One region of the Roseibium album genome, then DNA from elsewhere that is predicted to be linked to it. Evidence: riboswitches for the same ligand, from Rfam matches in the RefSeq annotation. Region 1 holds a riboswitch; the other holds the start of a gene.
What was found. A riboswitch is a leader RNA that binds a small molecule or an ion and turns the genes downstream of it on or off. The one in region 1 is predicted to bind S-adenosylmethionine.
Positions count from the first base shown of each region.

Region 2: another riboswitch for S-adenosylmethionine. It lies ahead of ACO6TI_RS13615 (O-succinylhomoserine sulfhydrylase); the one in region 1 lies ahead of ACO6TI_RS12125 (hypothetical protein).

Region 1 is NZ_OZ247583.1:2,612,734-2,622,592, reverse strand. Features, by position in the region: gene ACO6TI_RS12160 (hypothetical protein) at 1-1,571, shown strand, start outside; gene ACO6TI_RS12155 (cupin domain-containing protein) at 1,945-2,301, shown strand; gene ACO6TI_RS12150 (glutathione binding-like protein) at 2,380-3,084, opposite strand; gene ACO6TI_RS12145 (SlyX family protein) at 3,182-3,463, shown strand; gene ACO6TI_RS12140 (efflux RND transporter periplasmic adaptor subunit) at 3,562-4,575, shown strand; gene ACO6TI_RS12135 (ABC transporter permease) at 4,575-5,810, shown strand; gene ACO6TI_RS12130 (ABC transporter ATP-binding protein) at 5,807-6,526, shown strand; SAM-I-IV-variant riboswitch at 6,588-6,711, shown strand; gene ACO6TI_RS12125 (hypothetical protein) at 6,753-7,043, shown strand; gene ACO6TI_RS12120 (acyl-CoA thioesterase) at 7,056-7,394, opposite strand; gene ACO6TI_RS12115 (hypothetical protein) at 7,627-7,848, opposite strand; gene ACO6TI_RS12110 (group III truncated hemoglobin) at 7,839-8,342, opposite strand; gene ACO6TI_RS12105 (RrF2 family transcriptional regulator) at 8,440-8,865, shown strand; gene ACO6TI_RS12100 (Crp/Fnr family transcriptional regulator) at 8,868-9,557, opposite strand; gene ACO6TI_RS12095 (ChbG/HpnK family deacetylase) at 9,779-9,859, opposite strand, start outside.
Region 2 is NZ_OZ247583.1:2,932,159-2,942,017, reverse strand. Features, by position in the region: gene ACO6TI_RS13635 (LysE family translocator) at 1-499, shown strand, start outside; gene ACO6TI_RS13630 (Stf0 family sulfotransferase) at 505-1,302, opposite strand; gene mddA (methanethiol S-methyltransferase) at 1,581-2,339, opposite strand; gene ACO6TI_RS13620 (winged helix-turn-helix transcriptional regulator) at 2,524-3,219, shown strand; gene ACO6TI_RS13615 (O-succinylhomoserine sulfhydrylase) at 3,383-4,582, opposite strand; SAM riboswitch at 4,627-4,706, opposite strand; gene ACO6TI_RS13610 (2'-deoxycytidine 5'-triphosphate deaminase) at 4,835-5,971, shown strand; gene ACO6TI_RS13605 (IMPACT family protein) at 5,978-6,526, shown strand; gene ACO6TI_RS13600 (hypothetical protein) at 6,665-7,162, opposite strand; gene ACO6TI_RS13595 (DUF992 domain-containing protein) at 7,433-7,915, shown strand; gene ACO6TI_RS13590 (hypothetical protein) at 8,078-9,859, shown strand, end outside.

The DNA of each region.
Region 1 (9,859 bases):
CGGCCTGGTTCCAGGCAATGCTTTTTGTCCTTGCCGGCCTCGTCGCGCTTTGCCTGCTGCTGGGATGGCGAACTCGCCTGATGACAGCGCTTTCCTGGGTTCTGCTCCTTTCGCTCCAGAACAGGAACACGTTCATATTGTCCGGCGAGGACAATCTGGCGCTTCTCTTGCTGTTCTGGGCCATGTTCCTGCCTCTCGGCGCGCGCTACTCGCTCGATGCAGCGGTGTCGCGACACAAGGAACTTGCCGAAAACGCCTATTTTTCGGTCGCGACAACTGCCCTGCTGTTGCAGGGAATGTCCATGTATTTCTTCAGTGCTCTCCTGAAGACACATCCCATATGGATCAGTGAAGGTACAGCCGTCTACTACGCCCTGCAACTGGACTACCTGGTCACGCCGTTCGCCCTCTGGTTTCGCCAATTCCAGGGTCTTTTGACGGGGCTCACCTACTACGTCTATCTGCTGGAGTTGATCGGCCCGATCCTCATTTTCTCACCGATCTTTCACAGGACGCTTCGAACGCTCTTCATGCTGGCCTTCGTGACCATGCATCTGGCGTTCGCCGTTTTTCTGGAGATCGGGTTTTTCCCGTTCATCTCCATCATCATGAATATCACCTTTATGCCCGGCTGGATGTGGGACAAGCTTGCCGCCGCATTGCCCAAACGCACACGCCAACCGGTTTCAATCTGGTTCGATCGTGGCTGCGACTTCTGCGAAAAGACCTGCAATATCTTGAGAATGATCCTGTTTCTGCCGTCCGTACCGGTCAAACCCGCCCAGGATGACCCGGAAATCGGTGCTGAACTGGAGGCCCGCACTTCCTGGGTTCTGACAGTCGGAGAACAACGCCTCTTCAAGTTCGAGGCACTCGCAAAGCTGGTTTCCGTCTCGCCCGTTTTTTTCCCTCTGGGTTGGTTCATGGGTCATTCCGCCTTCACGGCCATCGGCGACCATTCTTACGACTGGGTCGGTCGCAACCGGACCCGCCTCTCCCGCGTTACAGCGAGATGCCTTCCATGGCGCAGTGCCCCACCCCGGTTTGGATGGCTTGCGCAGATTGCTGCCGGTGCCTCGCTTGTCTTCATCACGGTGCAGAATGTCTCCACGCTGCCTGCGAGCGGCCTCACATTGCCAAGTGCATTCGTCGGTGCACGCCAGGCCCTCGGGCTCTATCAGCACTGGACCATGTTTGCCCCGTACCCGGAAATGACCAGCCCTTGGCCTGTGATCGAGGGGGAGCTGTCCGATGGCACCATGGTTGACGTCTACAAAGGCCGGGAGGGTCTCGCGGACTTTGAAAAACCGGCTGCCGTTTCGAAGACCTATGAGAACTACCGTTGGCGCAAGTTCCTGTCCAACGTGGAAGACCAGTCCTATGAAGATGTAACACAGGTGCTTGCGCTCAATTATGCGCGGTACCTGTGCCGCAACTGGTCCGCCAGGCAAAACGGTTCTGTGTCCCTGACCAATTTCGTCATTTTCTTTCAGATCGAGAGAACGCCCCGACCCGGCGCTGCGAAAGAGATCGAAACACGCACTGTCTGGACGCACGATTGCTTGGGCTGACCAACTGGCAGCTCTCCGGATCAACGGTCCAATCTTTTCAATCCATGAGCGAGAATTTTGTCGTCCCCCACCGGAAATTCAACCGATGGCCCGGCAGAAATCCGCCAGGCCGCAATTGTGGTTTGCGGGGTCAAGGAAGATCAACTGGATGGTGCCGCCGAAACTTGCAAACCTCTGCTGCACGAGACCGCACTGAACATTCGCTTTTTGGCGCGACGAACCGGGTATCGCCGCACCGCTCAACCCGACACCTTACGCGATGCTCCGGCGGCACCAGCACGGTGTGCGATAACATCGCGGCAGCCAGTTTCCAGATGACTCGGCAATCCGGTTCTGCAAAGTAACAGGTAGACCCGATGAAAGGACCTCGTACATGAAATCCATCGATCTTTCAGAGAAACTGGCCCTGTTTTCCAGCCACTGGGATCCCCATGTGGTGTCCGACTATAACGACAACGACGTCATGGTGGTGAAGTTCAAGGGTGAATATCCGTTTCACAAGCATGACACGACGGACGACTTCTTCTACGTCCTTGAAGGCGAGATGATCATGGATATCGAAGGGCAACCGCCGCGGACCGTGAAAGCGGGAGACCTGTTTATCGTTCCGAAAGGGGTTGTTCATCGCCCAAGAGCCGAAAAGGAAGTTAAGGTTCTTCTGATCGAGCCCAAGGGAGAGCCCAATTCCGGCGATTCCGATCGTGCACCGGCGGCTAAGCCGAGAATTTAAGGCCGTGTAATACCGTACGGTCACCTGGCTGGAAAAGGCGGTTTGGTTCCGCCTTTCCGACAGGCCAGTCCATGCTGCCTAGTCCCGTGCAGGAATATTGATCGCCTTTTGGCTGGCCGGGCGGGCGAGGCAAGTATCCACCCAGCGCACGACATTCTTGAAATCATGATAGCCGACAACTTCAGCGGCTTCGTAAAAACCGTTGATGTTGCGCGCCCAGGGCCAGGAAGTGATGTCGGCGATCGTATAGTCGTTCCCCATTATGAACTCGCGGCCATCGAGTTGGGCGTCGAGCACTTTAAGAAGGCGTTTGACTTCATCGCGATAACGCTCGAACGGACGGCGATCCTCAAAATTCTTTCCGGCAAACTTGTGAAAAAAGCCAAGCTGGCCGGTCATTGGACCCAGGCCGCCCATCTGCCACATCACCCACTGGATCGCCTTATATTTTTCGCCTGGTTCGGCGGGAAGGAACTTCCCCGTCTTTTCGGCAAGATAGATGAGGATCGCGCCGGACTCCCAAAGAGCAAGAGGTTTTCCCCCGGGGCCGTTCGGGTCGATAATCGCCGGGATCTTGTTGTTCGGGTTGAGCGAAAGAAACTCCAGAGAGGTCTGGTCGTTGGTTCCGAAATCCACCTTGTGCGGTTCATATGCCAGGCCTGTTTCCTCGAGCATCGCCGAGACCTTGATACCGTTCGGTGTCGGCAGGGAATAGAGCTGGAGACGGTCGGGATGTTCGGCTGGCCACTTCTTGGTGATCAGGAAATCGGACAAGGTGTTCATGAAGATCTCTCTGGTTTTATGCCCCGGCAGCTCCAGCCGGGATCCCGAAGGTCATATAACACTCGCGATCGCAATTTAAACCCATCGTCCGGATGCGATGAATAGATTTGTTCTTTCGCGAGATTACGCCTATATCAGCGCGGCCAACGACAACGAGGAATGCCCGATGACACAGGATCACGAAGCGCGGATCGAGCAGCTTGAGATCGACCTGGCACATGCCAATCGCACGATTGAAGATCTCAACAGCGTCGCGGTCGCGCATGGCAAACAAATCGACCGGCTGACGCAGCTCCTCTCCAAGATGACCGATCAGATGGAAGAGCTCGCGGAACAGGTTCTGCCGGCCCACCGTATCGACAAACCGCCGCATTACTGACCGAGTTTGTGACCGTGCCGTTGTCGCGGAGAATTGATTCATGACATGGACGTCATGACATGAACTTCTAGACTCGTGCAGTCACATTCAGGTGCTTCATGCGTTCATTTCGATATCCAGTCCTGCTTCTTCTGCTCGTTGCGACCCTCGCCAGCGCCTATTGGTGGTCCAGCCGTCCGCCAGAGGTTGCAGTCACGCAACCTTTCAGGGGCCGTGCCGCCGAGGTGGTCTATGCAACAGCTGTCGTGGAACCCGTCAGGTGGGCAAAGGTTACAAGCATCATTCGTGAAAGGATCATATCCCTTTGCGGCTGTGAAGGGGCGGAAGTCCGGCAAGGCGACCAACTTGCCGAATTGGACAGCGGGGACGCACGGGCGACGCTCGCCGAACTAGAGGCGCGCCGCGAGCTGGCCCTGTCGGACCGGGAGCGGGCGTTGCAACTCATGGAACGGCGTGTCGTCAGCCAACAGGTCTATGAAAAGGCTCAGAACGAGGTCATCCGCATCAATGCGACGATCGCCGCGCAGAAGGAGCGGTTGCGGGACTATCTGATCACCGCGCCGATGGATGGCGCCGTGTTACGGCAGGACGGTTCTGTCGGCGAGGTTGCGGAACCTGGCGAAATCCTGTTCTGGATCGGGCAGCCCCTGCCATTGCAGCTTGTTGCGGAGGTGAACGAGGAAGATATCCCGAAAGTCGAGAAAGGCCACAAGGCGCTCATTCGTTCGGACGCGTTTCCAGATGAAGATCTCGCCGCAACGGTCTCGAGAATTACTCCGAAAGGTGATCCGATTCTCAAAAACTACCGCGTTTACCTCGAACTTCCGGACGATACCCCCTTGCTTATCGGCATGACCACGGAAATCAACATCGTCACAAACGAAAGGGACGATGTCCTGTTGCTGCCGATTGCCGCTTTCGACGGCACCATGCTTCAGGTCCTGGACGACCAGGACCGGATTTCGCTCATCAAGGTCAAGACCGGCATTCGCGGCACCAGAGCGATCGAGGTTCTCGACGGCATTGGGGAGCAGAACCAGGTCGTCTTTCCGTTTCAGGCTGACCTTTCGGAGGGCGACAGGGTTGCACCGAGGGATGGAGGAGCCAGGTAATGCTGCTGTTGCGGATAGCTGCGACACATGTCCGGAACCGCATGCGGCAAACCGTGGTTTCAACGTTGGGCGTTGCCCTTGGCGTCGGCTTTTCAGTTGCCATGGCCAGCCTCATGGAAGGCTCGCAGCGGGACTTCATGACGACGCTGATCGAGGCAATTCCACATGTTGAAATCCTGGACGAGCAGCGAAACCCGGCAGAGCAACCGGCAACGGCAAAGTACGACGCTGTGGCCTTTCACGGCTTGCGGCCGCTGGAAGATTTGCGCGGCATCCGCAACCCGACGGAAGCCATCGCCTCGCTGCGCGACTGGGTGCTTGGCGATTTCGCCCAGCGGCTGAGCGGCCAGGCCGTACTGCGCTACAGCGGGCAGGACATTGGCATGACGCTTGTCGGAGTGGTTCCGAGACGCGAATTACTGGTTTCCAAAGTCCGGGAGGACATGCGCGCCGGCAGCTTTGAAGCCCTCGATACGACAGCGAATGGCCTGGTGATTGGCGGCAAGGCTGCCAGTCGTCTGGGCGCGGAACTCGGCGACACGGTCACGCTGACCTCGGCGAACGGCATCGCCAAACGGTTCAAGATCGTCGGCCTGTTCCACACGGGCATCACGACCAGCGACGAGGGCCTAGCCTATGCTCCGCTCAAGGCCGTGCAGATACTTCTGGAAAAACCGGACATCATCAACAGCATCTCGATCAGACTGGCCGATATCAGACAAGCGAATGATGTCGCCGCGCGCGCGGAGCGTCAGCTCGGATACAAGGCCGTCTCCTGGGAGGAAGCCAATGAAGGCCTGATGGAGGCCTTCGTCGTGCGCAATGCGATCATGTATACGGTTGTCGGCGCAATCCTGGTGGTCGCCGGCTTCGGAATATTCAATATCGTATCCACGATCGTGCACGAGAAGGCACGGGACATTGCAATACTGAAGTCTCTCGGCTTTCCGGAGTCCGACATTCAGCAGATCTTCGTTCTCGAGGGCCTGGTGATCGGCATTCTGGGAGCGCTTGCAGGGTGCCTGCTCGGCTTCGGGCTTTCAAGCTATCTGGCGACCGTCAAGTTCGAGGTCACCACGGATATCGAGATGACCCGTTTGCCGATACATTTTTCGTATATCCACTACGTGCTTTCCTGCTTCCTCGCCCTGTTTTCCTCTGCCATCGCAGGCCTCATTCCGGCCAGGAAGGCCGCGAAACTCAATCCCGTGGACATCATCAGGGGTGCGACATGACCCCGGCCGAGGCTGGTCCGTCCGGCAATGTCAGCCTTCTTCTCCAGACCAGGAAACTGACCCGGATTCTCCCCGCCGTTGTTCCTGTCACCCTGGTTCAGGATGTCGATATCAGCATCGGAAATTCGGAGTTCGTTGCGATCACCGGACCTTCCGGTTCCGGCAAATCCTCGCTGCTTTACCTGCTTGGCCTGCTCGACAAGCCGACATCAGGCGAGGTGTTGATTGAAGAAAGCGGCACCTCGGATATGTCCTCCGGCGAGATGGCATCGATGCGTCTTGCAAAAATCGGCTTTGTTTTTCAGTTTCACTTTCTCCTCCCCGAATTCACGGCCCTGGAAAACATCATGATCCCGATGCAGAAACTCGGCAGGCTTTCCGCCCGGGACCAGCTCGAACACGCCACCGGGCTATTGGTGGATCTTGGCCTGCAGGACTTTCTTCACCGCCGGCCGGCACAACTTTCCGGGGGACAACGTCAACGGGTTGCGGTGGCCAGGGCACTTGCCAATTCGCCGGACCTGATCCTGGCGGACGAACCGACGGGCAGCCTTGATTCAGCGGCAACGGAACAGGTCTTTGACAGTCTCCAGTCGATCGTCGAGACACAAAAGACAACCGTTGTTGCCGTGACCCACGACATGGATCTTGCGTCCCGCATGCAGCGCCGCATCCATCTTGTTGATGGCAAGATCGATTACGATCGTGTCCAGTAGGTGCCGGAACATCAACTTTTCCTGTCCGGCTTGCCAAGCCATAAATGTCATGTCATAAGCATCCCATCATCAAGAGAAGGGCTGGCGCCCTCGCCAACCTGCCGAACCGGGCAAGGTGGTTTCCGCAACAGGGATGCGGCCGGATGGAACCTCATAGAGGCATTCCGGCAATGAAGCGGTTCGATTGCATGCGCCAGTCCTCCTCGGGCAACCGATGGAGGATTTTTTGTCTCAAGAGCCTTTTGCCGGACGCGCGGCAGTTCTGATTGAGGACCATCTGGCGGCGAATGCCGCAATCGCCGACACGGCTGTCTGGCAGCAGGCGGCCGAGGACTGCGTGATGATGCGCATCCAGAGCCTGCGTCTGATCGGCGGTTTGCCGCACCACAAGGCGCCTCTTGCAGAAGAGGTCCGGATCAGGCGCCTGAAGGACCTTCTCCGACTTTGGGCAAACGGCTGCACCTGTGCCGTCGATGAAGATCTGTTTGCTGATCTTTTGAAGCGCAAGCGGTCGTGAGCCTGAAGGATGTCAGTTCGGGACCGGCCGGGGGCGGCCGCTATCATCAACGGAAACGAAAGTGAAATGGGCTTCCGTAACCTTTTCGCGATGGCCGTATCGGTGGCGCAGCGCCCAGGCATCCAGCCTGATTTCCATTGACGAATTGCCGACGCGAACGACCTGGGTATAGACGCAAAGAACGTCGCCGACATGAACCGGGCGAATGAACTTCATCCGGTCTACGGCGATGGTCACCACCCTGCCCTCAGCGCGTTGCCCGGCAGCAATGCCGCCTGCAAGGTCCATCTGCGAAAGTACCCAACCACCGAAAATGTCTCCTGCAGCATTGGTATCTGCGGGCATCGCCATTGTTCGCAGCGTCAAGTCACCACTCGGTTTCTCCTGCTCTTCGCTCACGCTGATCCTCTCCTTTTCAGTTTCGGAAAAGACTAGCGGCAAGCAGGCAGATCACAAGCTTTTCTTGTCAGATCAGCAGCATAAGGATTGCCATGATCCACAAGGGAGCCGGTGCGGCAACCCAGATCAACAGGATAGGCAGGCCGCGTGGCAGAAAATTCGACAAGGACATTTCTCGTTTCCCTTATCCAAAGACCGGCAATTCAACAACGGTAAGCACCACGAGTGCCAGCATGCCCGTGACAAAGGCGAGTTTCGCACTGCCGATCAATGTTCGTCCGGCGGTGTCGAGCCTCGGCAGTTCCATTTGCCGGGAATCCAGATACATGGACACCAGCATTATCGAGAAAATCGCGAACCAGACGACCACGAGGACCTCGGCGACAAGAACGACTGCTACCAGCATGATCCGCTCCATTCCGATTGTTGGGATGTCAGTTCGGCCGGAGGCGACGACCCGGCATGGCCGAATGTCGCGAGCCAGAGACTTTGTGCAATCCGTTCGGCAACTGCGATGATCTCATCTGCCAGATCAGGCACGAACAGTTCGCGAACGACAGGACGAAAAATCGACAGCCAATCTCCATAATCGGAACTGACCACCTCTTTCAGCTTCAGATGTGCCGGGACAGGCTTGCCCTTGTAGGCGCCATTCTTCAGGAGAACGGATTGCCAGAAGGCTTCCATCTTCGGCAGATGCTCTTCCCATTTGCCGTCAAGTCGACCTTTGAAGATCAGACCGAGACGCGGATGCTCACGAATACAGCCATAGAAGGTGTGCACCATCACCTGGATTGATTGCTCGTTCACGGTCTCGTACCGGCGCAGGCGATCACCTGTTTCCCTCACCGGACGAACCGGTAACTTGTATCTGTCTGAACCGGATCTGCGCGCTTTCATCGCTCTCTCCATAACATTCATCTTAAATGCATCTTTTAAATGACACACATCGGCGCTAAAATCAACATCTCTGATGAATGTTTTATGGAACCCAGCCATGCGCCTCAGTCAGGCCAGCGATTTTGCATTGAGAATTCTGATGGCCACCGGTCAGACGGACAGGCCGCAGACAGTAGACAGTCTGAGCACACAGCTCGGACTGGCCAAATCACATGTCATGAAAATCGTCGCCCAGCTTGCGCGGGCCGGATACCTGAAAACCACGCGCGGGCGCGGTGGCGGCATTCGCCTGGGACGCTCACCGGAAGAGATCCGGCTCGGAGATGTCGTCAGGCTGATCGAACCTGATCTGGGTGTCGTCGCCTGCCTCAAACCGGAGCTAACCGTTTGCGCCTTTCTGCCGCGCTGCGCCCTGAAGGGAGCCATGTCGCGCGCGGCGGAAGCCTTTCTGGACAGTCTCAATACCGAGACACTGGCCACGATCCTTGCAGGGACGCAACTGGCCAGTTTGCCGGGCAAGTAAACCTAAAGCGTGGACGCCTGCTCCAGGAATTCCCGGTCTTCAAGACAATAATATCCCGATATCCTGCTGATCGTCCCGGAACGTTTCCAGTCATTCAGCACGCGGCTGACATTTTCACGCGCCGCCCCGGCCATGTTGGCAATGTCCGCCTGGCTGAGCTTGTAGTGGATGAGCATCCGGCCATCGTCCAACGTTTTTCCGAAGGTCTCCGACAATTGCAGCAGGGTCTGCGCGACCCGCCCCGGCAATGGCAGGAAAGACCTTGCCGCCAGAACGTCATTGGCATGACGCAACCGTTTTCCAACAATCGACAGCATGTGGCGGTAAACCGCCGGGTGTTCATCGGAGAACCGCTGGAAGGCCGCCTTGTCGATGAAAGCGAGTTGAGCCTCTTTCAGCGCACTGACTGTTGCAGAGCGCGGGCGTCCGTCAAGCAGCGCCAATTCGCCGACAAGATCGCCCGGGCCAAGAACCGCCAGAAGTTGTTCGTCTCCCTCAACGGACAGGAGCGATACCTTCAACGAACCCTCCAGAACGGCATAACAACCGTTCCCCGGATCGCCGTTTTCAAACAATATTGTACCTGCTGCCAGTTTCATCGGCCTTGCGAGCCGGGATAACCCGACAGCCAAATCCGGCTCAAGCCCTTCCAAAGAAAAGCTGTTTTTCAAAAAGTCCTTGATTTCAGCCACACCTACCCCCTGCCAAAGGACGTTCACGACACATAAAATTTCCTGCCACGCGCAATCCTGTGATGTCCGTCACGTGCGTTCAAGAAAAAAATACCTATATCTAGAGTCATGGAAGCGGGGCTGCCCCTCCCCCCTTCCTGACCTCCACGAAAAACGGCTCTGTTCCCCGCAGAGCCGTTTTTTCGTTTCGTCGATCAAAATCCCGCGAACCGGCGGTTTTTTCAATTCAAAAACACATCCTTGCGGTCAATGGTCCGAAAAAACCTGTCACTGGCAAGGACCTCGTACTGGCATTCGCGGAT
Region 2 (9,859 bases), 320 kb from region 1:
CACGGCCCTTGGCGATGTCAGTGCGAACATGATCCAGATGATCCTCGTCGCAATCGGCCTTGGTGTCGTGCTCGCGCATTCCGCACTTGCCTTCCAGATCATCAAATGGACAGGCGTCGGGGTTCTGCTCTACATGGGATGGCGCGCATGGCACGCTCCTGCCTTGCAAAAACCGGAACCGGACAGCCATCTTGGCGGCAAACCCACACGTCTCTTCACAGCGGGATTTCTGGTCGCCTTCAGCAATCCCAAGGCGCTTATCTTCTTTACCGCCTTCTTCCCGCAATTCATCGACCCGGAAAGGGACCTGGTTACACAACTTATGCTGATGTGCCCGACGATGACGTTTCTCGATTTTTTGTTCGTCATGCTGTACGCGGCAGGTGCAAACGGTCTGGCCGGGCATCTCAAGCAGCATCCGAAGGCACTGAACCGCGTGAGCGGATCCGTCCTGATTAGCGCCGCCGGTCTTATGGGTCTGATGACCCAAGGGTCGTGAAGCGGTCAGTCGTGACCGGGGATATCCGGATCGGATTGCGTCTCTGAACGGAAGCGTTCGATCCATGCCCTGTTGACCCCGTCCGACAGGCGGGCAACGGGCAAATCAATGTTTTTCGCGTGTGCCGGATCCCGTCCAATCCGGACAAGTGTCTCTTCGATGACCGTTTCCGGGTCCCTGGAGAGATCATCGTAGGTTATCCGGAGCGGCATGATGTTCTCCGCCTTGAACCAATCCGCCCACGCAAGATCGTAGGCAGTCATAAGATCAACATGTTCCCGGATCAGCGCCGCGTCATAGTTCGGCTCGCGCGGTGGTGCCAGTCTTTCCAGTTCCGTGCCGTCCGGTGCCTTGTGCCATAGCCCAGTCTGGCTGGCCTTGACGAAGGAAACCGCTTGAGCAAGTTTGTCGCTTCGCGTCAGGTGAATGAACAGCGTCTTTCCGAAGACTGCTTCAAAGCGCCCGGAATGGGTTTCCCTGCCCGGACACAAGATCGCAAGCTGGCGGACGAAATAATCGAAACTCTTGCGTTGCAATCTCAGGCCGAAGATTCCGCTCCCGGCAGTCCCTTTGTTGCGCGCCGTCTCAAGGACTGTCGTTAACTGCTCTTTTTCATTGGCGAAAGACGTTTCATCCAGTCCGAGTGACCTCTGCCAGTCCCCGACATCCGCATTGTGGAAATAGGATCTTGGATCACCCGCCTGACCTGTTGCAGCCAGTAACTTGCACAACAGGGTGCTGCCACTGCGCGGCGAGGTGCAGATGACGTAGGCCTGATAGCCTGTTTCCGGCTGCATCGTCATGAACTGGTGTCCCAAGTCAAAACTGTCAGATCGATCACTGTCGAATATCTCAATGATCTGAATCGGTTCTCTGACAGAATTCAACTTGAAGTACAAGATGAATTGCCTCGAAACGACACCGGGCAAGCCGCCGCCTGAATTGTCTCCATATACAGAGGTCTGCCATGCGGGCGACGCGAAGCTTGCGCCCGCATCGCCCGCTTTTGTACCCAGGCGATACCAATCTTGGGCACTCAGTTCAGTCAGTAAAGGAAAATGAGGGAGCAATCCGGGTGCCGTCAGGCTGCGTGCTTTGACGGCGCTCTGGAAAACAACCGAAGAGGATTGGGCAGCAGCATTGGGACACGAGCCTGGTAGTCCCGATAGTTGTCGCCGAACTCCCGCACCAGCGCGCGTTCTTCAAAATAGAGACCGATCAGGACGTAGCCGGTCATGGCGACTGCAAAGAACAGATGCCCGACGGTCATATGAGGCGTTGCAAAGAACGCGAGCATGACGCCCAACTGCATCGGATGACGCACCAATTTATAGAGCAGCGGGGTGCGGAACCGCGGCGACGGCATCGAGGAACCCCTCCCTGCAGACCAGACCTGGCGCAGGCCGAACAGTTCGAAGTGATCGATCAGAAATGTCGACAACAGAAGAATCGTCAAGCCAATCGCGAAGACCAGATAGACGGCTACCGCACTCCAACCCGTGACGGACCAGATTTCTGCCGGCATCGGTTTCCAGAACCCCATGAGGAGCGACAGGAACGCCGCAGCCTGAAGAACATAGGTACTCCGCTCGGCTTCAACCGGAACGAACCTGGTCCACCAATTCTTGAACCACTGCCGCGCCATCAGGCTGTGAAAGAAGCCAAACAGAAAAATCAGCCCGAAATTTGTGACCACGGCAATTCCAAGGGATGCGACATTGCCTTCATTGATGGACTTCGGAACACCGACATCCAAAAGGAACCCTGCCAGATACAGGAAAGAAATATTGAAAGCGGCATAGCTCACGATGCCATAGAGTAACAGTACCGGACGTTTCATTTCGGGTCTCCGATTGCGTAAAGGCGCAGAGCATCGATGCAATGATCGGGCGCCTTCACTGATTTCATCCATGCAATTCAGGTATTGGATGTCGGAGGTCGGAGATACTTCAGCAGGCGTAGTATCGAACTACGGATTGCGTAGTTGGCCTGTTCGTCCTAAGATTTTCTCACGAAGGAGCGCAATGAAAAGATACGGACAATTCTGCCCGATCGCGAAAACGGCCGAAATTCTGGGCGACCCGTGGTCTATCCTTATCGTGCGCGAACTCCTGCTTGGCAGTTCTCGATTTTCCAGTCTGCAGCGCGGACTTCCGAAGATTTCACCGACAGTTCTGAACACCCGGCTGAAGGACCTTGAAGCCTGTGGCGTAATCACCAAGCGCCCGATCAACGGTCAACGCGGGCACGAATACAGGCTGACACCCGCAGGCAAGGAACTTTCATCGGTTGTCGACGCACTTGCTGTCTGGGGTATGCGGTGGGCACGTGATGAGATGGATGACGACGATGTCGACGTGACCTTCCTGATGTTCGACATTCAACGCAACATCTTGCTGGATCAGCTGCCGGATGGAGAAACTGTCCTCTGTTTCCAGTTTCCGGATCTGGACCAGTTCGGGACCTGGTGGCTGGTCTGCACCGAGGATGATGTCGATCTGTGTCATCAGGACCCGGGAAAGGATGTGAATGCCTACATCACATGCCAGTCCAGGCACATGATGGAGATCTGGATGGGCGACCTGCCGCTCGCGGCGGCCTTGAAAAGCGAGACAATAAAGCTGCTGGGTGAAATCGCCGTTTGCAAGCGCTTTTCGAAATGGTTTCCTCTGTCGCAAGCGGCGGTCATCCCAAGACCGACTGCAACCGGTCTCGCCTAGCCCGCCATTTGCAAATCGTCGAGGCCTGAATGCTGCGGAAACCCAGACCTGGAAAACTCAACCTCATCCGACATTACAGCCTGTTGTTCCCTGCCTTCCTTTTTCCCTGCCTTCAATTCGGGTCGAGGCAAGGAAATCTCTTTCAGCCGGTCGGGACAAAGCCTCAAACTGCGTTGAGGGCCTTTTCGACATCCTCCAGGAGGTCCTGCGGATCCTCCAGGCCAACGGACAGGCGCAGAATGCCATCGGTGATGCCAAGTTCTGCACGCGCTTCTTCTCCGATCGACTGGTGCGTTGTCGTGGCCGGATGCGTGATCAGGCTCTTTGCGTCACCGAGGTTGTTGGAGATCCGGATGATGTCCAGTGCATTGGTGAAACGGAAGGCTGCTTCCTTGCCTCCCTCAACTTCAAGTGCGAGCATCGTCGAGCCCGCACGCATCTGACGCCTGGCGAGTTCTGCCTGCGGATGATCGTCGCGGCCCGGATAGACCAATCGTTTGACCTTGGCCTTCCCGGCCAGATGGTCCGCGATCTTGCGGGCTGTATCTGTCTGGCGCGCGACACGAACATGGAGCGTTTCCAACCCCTTCATGAGCACCCATGCATTGAATGGGCTCATGTGCGGTCCGGTGTGCTTGACAAAGGGCATGACTTCCTCGGTGATCCACTCCTCGTCGGACAGGACCACACCGCCAAGGCAACGGCCCTGGCCGTCAATGTGCTTGGTTGCCGAATAGACGACCACATCGGCGCCAAGCTTGAGGGGCGACTGGTAAAGCGGCGTCGCAAAAACGTTGTCGACGACCAGACGTGCACCGGCCTCCCTGGCAATATCTGCTACCGCTGAAATATCGATGACTTCCAGCGTCGGATTGGTCGGGCTCTCCAGAAAAAGCGCCCGCGTGTTCGGACGCACCGCAGCTTTCCACTGTTCGATATCCGTGCCGTCGACAAGGGTGCTCTCCACACCGAAACGCGGCAACAGCGTTTCGCAGATATAGCGACAGGAGCCGAACAGCGCCTTGGCTGCGATCACATGATCACCGGCCTTGACGGAGGCCATCAGGGCCAGATTGACAGCGGCCATGCCACTGGCGGTTCCACGTGCGGCTTCGGCACCTTCCAGCGCCTTTATGCGGTCCTCGAACATGGAGACCGTCGGATTCGCGTAACGTGAATAGACGAAGCCCGGGTCCTCGCCGTTGAACCGTGCCTCCGCAGCCTCTGCATTGTCGTAGACAAAGCCCTGGGTGAGGTACATGGCTTCCGAGGTTTCACCAAAAGGCGACCGCATGGTGCCGCCGTGAACCAAAGTGGTTTCAGGACGCCAGTTCTTGTTTCCGGTCTTGGTGGTCTCAGTCATCTTCTTGTTCGCTCCAAACGCAAAAAACCCCAGCCTCAAGACCGGGGTTCGCACCTCCGGCCTATTTAGCAACTTGTTTAACGTGGCTGCAAGCCGGCCGGCCCAAATCACCACGAAGTGCGTTTGTCGTACGGGAAAACGCGTCACCGGTCAATCATCTTTGTCGAAAGTGCCTGCCGCGTGACAAAGCCTGTTGGCGTGGGCCACCCTATCCTTTAAGGATTCTCCTCTGGAAAGATGACGGGAATTCTCATGAACGTGACAGCAGGTCAGGACCTGAACGGAAGCGCAACTCTTGCAGCGAACGGCATTCTGCCTGAGCGGATCATCAAGGCCATGTTTGCAGCTGGAGAAATCTCCGCGACAACGCCACCTGTCAGCGGACAGATCCAGCCTGCAAGTCTCGATCTCCGGCTTGGCGCAGTCGCCTATCGTGTCAGGGCAAGCTTCCTGCCCGGACCCGAAATCCGGGTCGCTGACCGATTGGAAGAACTCAAACTTCATACCGTCGACCTCGAGGACGGCGCCGTGCTCGAAACAGGCTGTGTCTATATCGTTCCGCTGCAGGAAGCTCTTGCCCTGGCAGCCGACATTTCAGCAACCGCCAATCCGAAGAGTTCCACAGGGCGTCTTGACGTCTTTACCCGTGTGATCACGGACAACGGCCTTGCGTTTGATACCGTTCCGGCGGGATATGCAGGTCCCCTTTATGCGGAAATTTCACCCCTTACCTTTCCAATCCTCCTGCGCAGTGGCTCGCGGTTGAGCCAGATCCGGTTTCGCCGGGGCCAGTCACTGATACCCGATGCGACACTGGAAGAAATTCACAAGTCCGAAACCCTGATGAGCGGCGGAAACGAGCGCATCGGCGGTGGGGTTCAGCTTTCCATTGATCTGGAAGGTGGCGGACCGGACAGCCTGATCGGCTATCGTGCGAAACACCATTCGGGCCTGATTGACGTCGATGCGGTCGGTGCGCAGGATCCGCTCGATTTCTGGGAACCGATCTACCGGCGTAACAGGGGTGAACTTATCCTCGATCCGAATGCGTTCTACATCCTGGTCAGTCAGGAAGCCGTGCACGTACCGCCGGACTACGCGGCCGAGATGGTGCCCTTTGATCCGCTTGTCGGCGAATTCCGGGTTCATTACGCCGGTTTCTTCGACCCCGGTTTCGGCCACGCAGGAGCCGGAGGTGTCGGATCGCGGGCCGTTCTGGAAGTGCGCTCGCATGACGTGCCGTTCATTGTCGAACACGGCCAGACCATCGGAAGGCTGGTCTACGAGCATATGGCCGAACGTCCGGCGAGCCTCTACGGCGAAGGCATCGGCTCCAACTATCAGGGCCAGGCACTGAAGCTGTCGAAGCATTTCATGATGCCGACCTGAGGTCTCATGTCCTTCAACACCGTTGCAACCGAATACGAGGGGTTCCTGGAGGACCGGAAATCCCGGTTCCTGGCGCACCTGGTACCACTCGATCATTTCGAGCGGAGACTGGACGAGCTGCGCAAGGAACACCGGAAGGCCAATCATGTGGTCACGGCGCACCGCAAACTTCTCGATAACGGTGGGATCGAGGAAAGCGGAAAGGATAATGGTGAACCGGCTGGAACCTCCGGGATGCCGACCCTCAGGGTTCTGCAAGGTGCCGAACTGATCAATTGCGGTGTGCTGGTCGTGCGCTACTTTGGCGGGACCAAACTCGGGGGTGGCGGTCTCGCCCGTGCCTATTCCGGCGCCGCCCAGGACGCCATTGCCAATGCCAAGCTGGTGCCCTATCGAAAAATTCTTTCCAGGAAAGTCAGTGCTGATTTTGCACTCAGCTCGGACCTCGAGCGCCGGGTCGACAGTCTGGGGCTGGTCGTGCTTGCCCGTGACTACACCAAAGACGGCGTGGAGTTGACGGTGGAAGGACCTGAGGACGCCATCAGCCGGCTTTAGCGCTCCCGAAGTTGCCCGGCTCGTTCACATCCTTATCGCATCTATCCAGATTTCCGGGCCTGGCGCCGAGTTATCCGGCCTTTGGAGAAAAAGGGTCGGAGTCGGCCAAAAGCTCGACGGGCACGAATGGCCGTCCCGTCAGGGCGTCCCGTCCGGAATATCCGGATCATCGATCTGGGAAATCAGGTCTGACCTCATGCGCATCAGTGTCCTGACCACATCCTGGTTGATCTTGAGGAGCTTGCGGGCTTCCGACTTGTCGATCACACCATCCGCGATAAATTGCGCCCAGTCCCGGAACAGCTTGGAGAATTCCTCTCCGGTTTCGATGATGTCGATATGAAGCTGCGACTTTCTGTCCGTGAAATCGACCTTGTACATGATGTAACCGGACTGATCTGCCAGATATTCCGTTACAGCTGGAAACTCTGCATGCGTTTCAAGTTCCGTCACGATGTCGACGGGCATGTTCTTGCTGGAATTGGTGGCACTGTCGTCGGTGTAGTTGAAGAGCGTAGTGCTGGTTACACGACAAAACTCTGCTGCTGCAGCCGGTCCACCACACATTTGCACCAGAGCGGACTGAGCCTCCTTCAGGGTTCCGGTTTTCCTCTTCTTGTAGGTCCTGTCGATCATCTATCTTCCTTCGTCGGGCTTCCGTCAGTCCGGAAGTCCTTCGTTTCCCGTTGAAGTCCATAGGTTTGTCAAATTTCGGCTCGGACCGCTAGGGGAATTTCAAGCGCTGAAATTCCCCCCGCAGGGAATAACTGCATTGATGAACCACTTTTTTCAAACAGCTGCATTTTGCATTTTCCGATGCGGGTCATCCGGACAAGCGCCTCAACGGGCACACGGTCCGGCCAAAAAGGATCCTTGTTTTGACAAGCATATGTAAGGAATTGCCACATGTTGAATTTCGCCAGAATTGCAGCCGTTTCCGCGATAACCCTGTTCGCAGGTGGACACGTTTTGGCCGAAGAAGCCAAATCCACAAAACTCGGCGTCCTTGAGTGCACAATCGAAGGTGGTTTCGGTCTGCTGCTGGGCTCGAGCAAAAAAGCCACCTGCAGCTTTGAACACGCGGACGGCACCACCGAACAATATACCGGCGAGCTCAGCAAGCTGGGTCTCGACATCGGGGTTTCGGGCGAATCCTACATGACATGGATCGTCTTCACCCCGATCGGCAACGAAATCGGCTCCCACGCGCTGAAGGGCAAGTATGCCGGCATTACGGCAGGCGCTTCTGTCGGCCTTGGTGTTGGTGCAAACGCACTGATCGGTGGATCCAACGAAAAAATTGCGCTCCAGCCCCTGAGTGTCGAGGGCAAAACCGGGCTGAATCTTGCTGTCGGCCTGAGTTCTCTTCAGCTGACGCCTGCCGGTTAACGGACCGGTTGCCCCGTGATTGTTCGACCCGCGCCACAAGTGCGCGGGTTGGCCATTCGGCATTTTCCGACTGGAGCCATGTTCATACCTAAATTTCAGATCAATTTTTGACGAATCCAACTATTACTGTGATCGGGCGAAGCTGAGGATTTTGAGATTACCTTGAACGTCATGACATTGCTGAAACAAGAGGACTGCGCTGACAAGCCGGTATCAAAGGACACTCATTTGCTGCGCGGGCATAATCCCGTGCCCAGTGCGTGTCTCCGCCAGCGGGGGGCTGAAACCCTCACGACCGGTTCGGAATGCGCGCTAGCAGCCGCAACTTTGTGCTGGGAGCTTTCGACGCCGCGTTCCGCTACTGCAGGTCGTCGTATTTCTGCGAGTTCCGGCATCTGGACAGAATTTGCCCCCTACTTGTTTCTCCTCGTGCTCACTTTCCTCACGTTGCTGACTTCAGTCGCCAACGCACAGATTGAAGTACCAGGAAGCGATACGCCAAGCGCACAGAATGACGCCGAAATCTCCGCATCCTTGAATGCAATCACGAGTATCCTTGTCGCCCAGGACGCGAAGCGGCAAATAGCCGGCGAATTGCGAAAGGCAATTGAAAATGCCGGCACCGAAGTGGATCGAGCAGAACTGAGCGAACGCCTGAAGACAGTCAACCTGGAACTTGTCCGGCTGGAAAACCAAATCGTCAGCCTGGCCACCGGTTTCACCGAAAACGAACTGAATCCGGCAGACGCTTCCTTCGAGCTACAGGATGAAGTCGAGGAACTTATTCGCCCGTTTATCTGGACGCTGAAGTCGGCGACCGAAAATGCCCGCGAAATAGAGCAACTCAAACAAACCATACTGGCGACGAGCGAAGCAACGGATCAGGCGGAAAAGGCGATCGAACGCGTCAAGCCGATGATCGAGCGCGCACCCGCCGACAGTATCCTGCGTGAGCGACTCGAACTCATTCTTCAGGACTGGGAAACCCGGTTGATCCTGGCACGTGATCAGTCGATCACCGTGGAACAGCAATTGCGGTCGAGGCTCGACCAAAAAGTCGACCCCAGCGATGTTGCAAGTCAGGCATTCACCTCCTTCTTCAGCGATCGGGGGCGAAACTTTTTCATCGGGCTGTTCGCCTTCGTGCTTGTGATTTTTGTCTCGCGCCTCATGAGGCGTGTCCTGCTTACGTTGATTGGCAGAAGCCGGAACCGCAGTTTTCCGGTTCGTCTGGGCACCTTGATTTACGATGCCTTGACGCTTTGCCTTGCATTCGGGACCACGATCGCAATCTTCAATTTCTACAACGACTGGTTCCTGACGGGCGCCATGCTCCTGGCCTTTCTCACCATCGGCTGGTTTCTTCTGAAGTCGCTCCCAAGCCTGATCGAACAAGTTACCCTGCTGCTCAACCTGGGTGCCGTTCAGGAGGGGGAACGGGTCGTCATCAACAATGTTCCCTGGCGCGTCAGCAGGCTTGACCTTTATTCGGAACTTGAAAATCCAAGTCTCAGAGGTGGACACTACACGGTGCCGGTGCGCGAATTGAGAGGCCAGCATTCAAGGCCCATGGACGGCAATGAAAAGTGGTTTCCTTCCGAGGAAGGCGACTGGGTCCTGCTCGACAATGGCTTGTGGGCCGAAGTGATCCTGCAAAGTCCGGAAGCGGTTCACCTGCGCGAGGAAGGCGGCGCCGTTTCCCACTTCACGACACCGGCTTATCTGGATCAGAACCCGAAGAACCTGTCCGACCGCTATCGGGCAACGATTGAATTCGGCATTGACTATGCGCATCAAGCCGACGCCGCTACACAGATTCCGGAAAAAATGCAGGCCTATATCGACGGTGCGCTTCGCGCCAAGTTTGGCGAGAAAGGCATCCTTTCAACCTATGTCACGCTGTTTCGGGCTGGTGCCTCATCACTTGATTTCGAGATCGAAGCC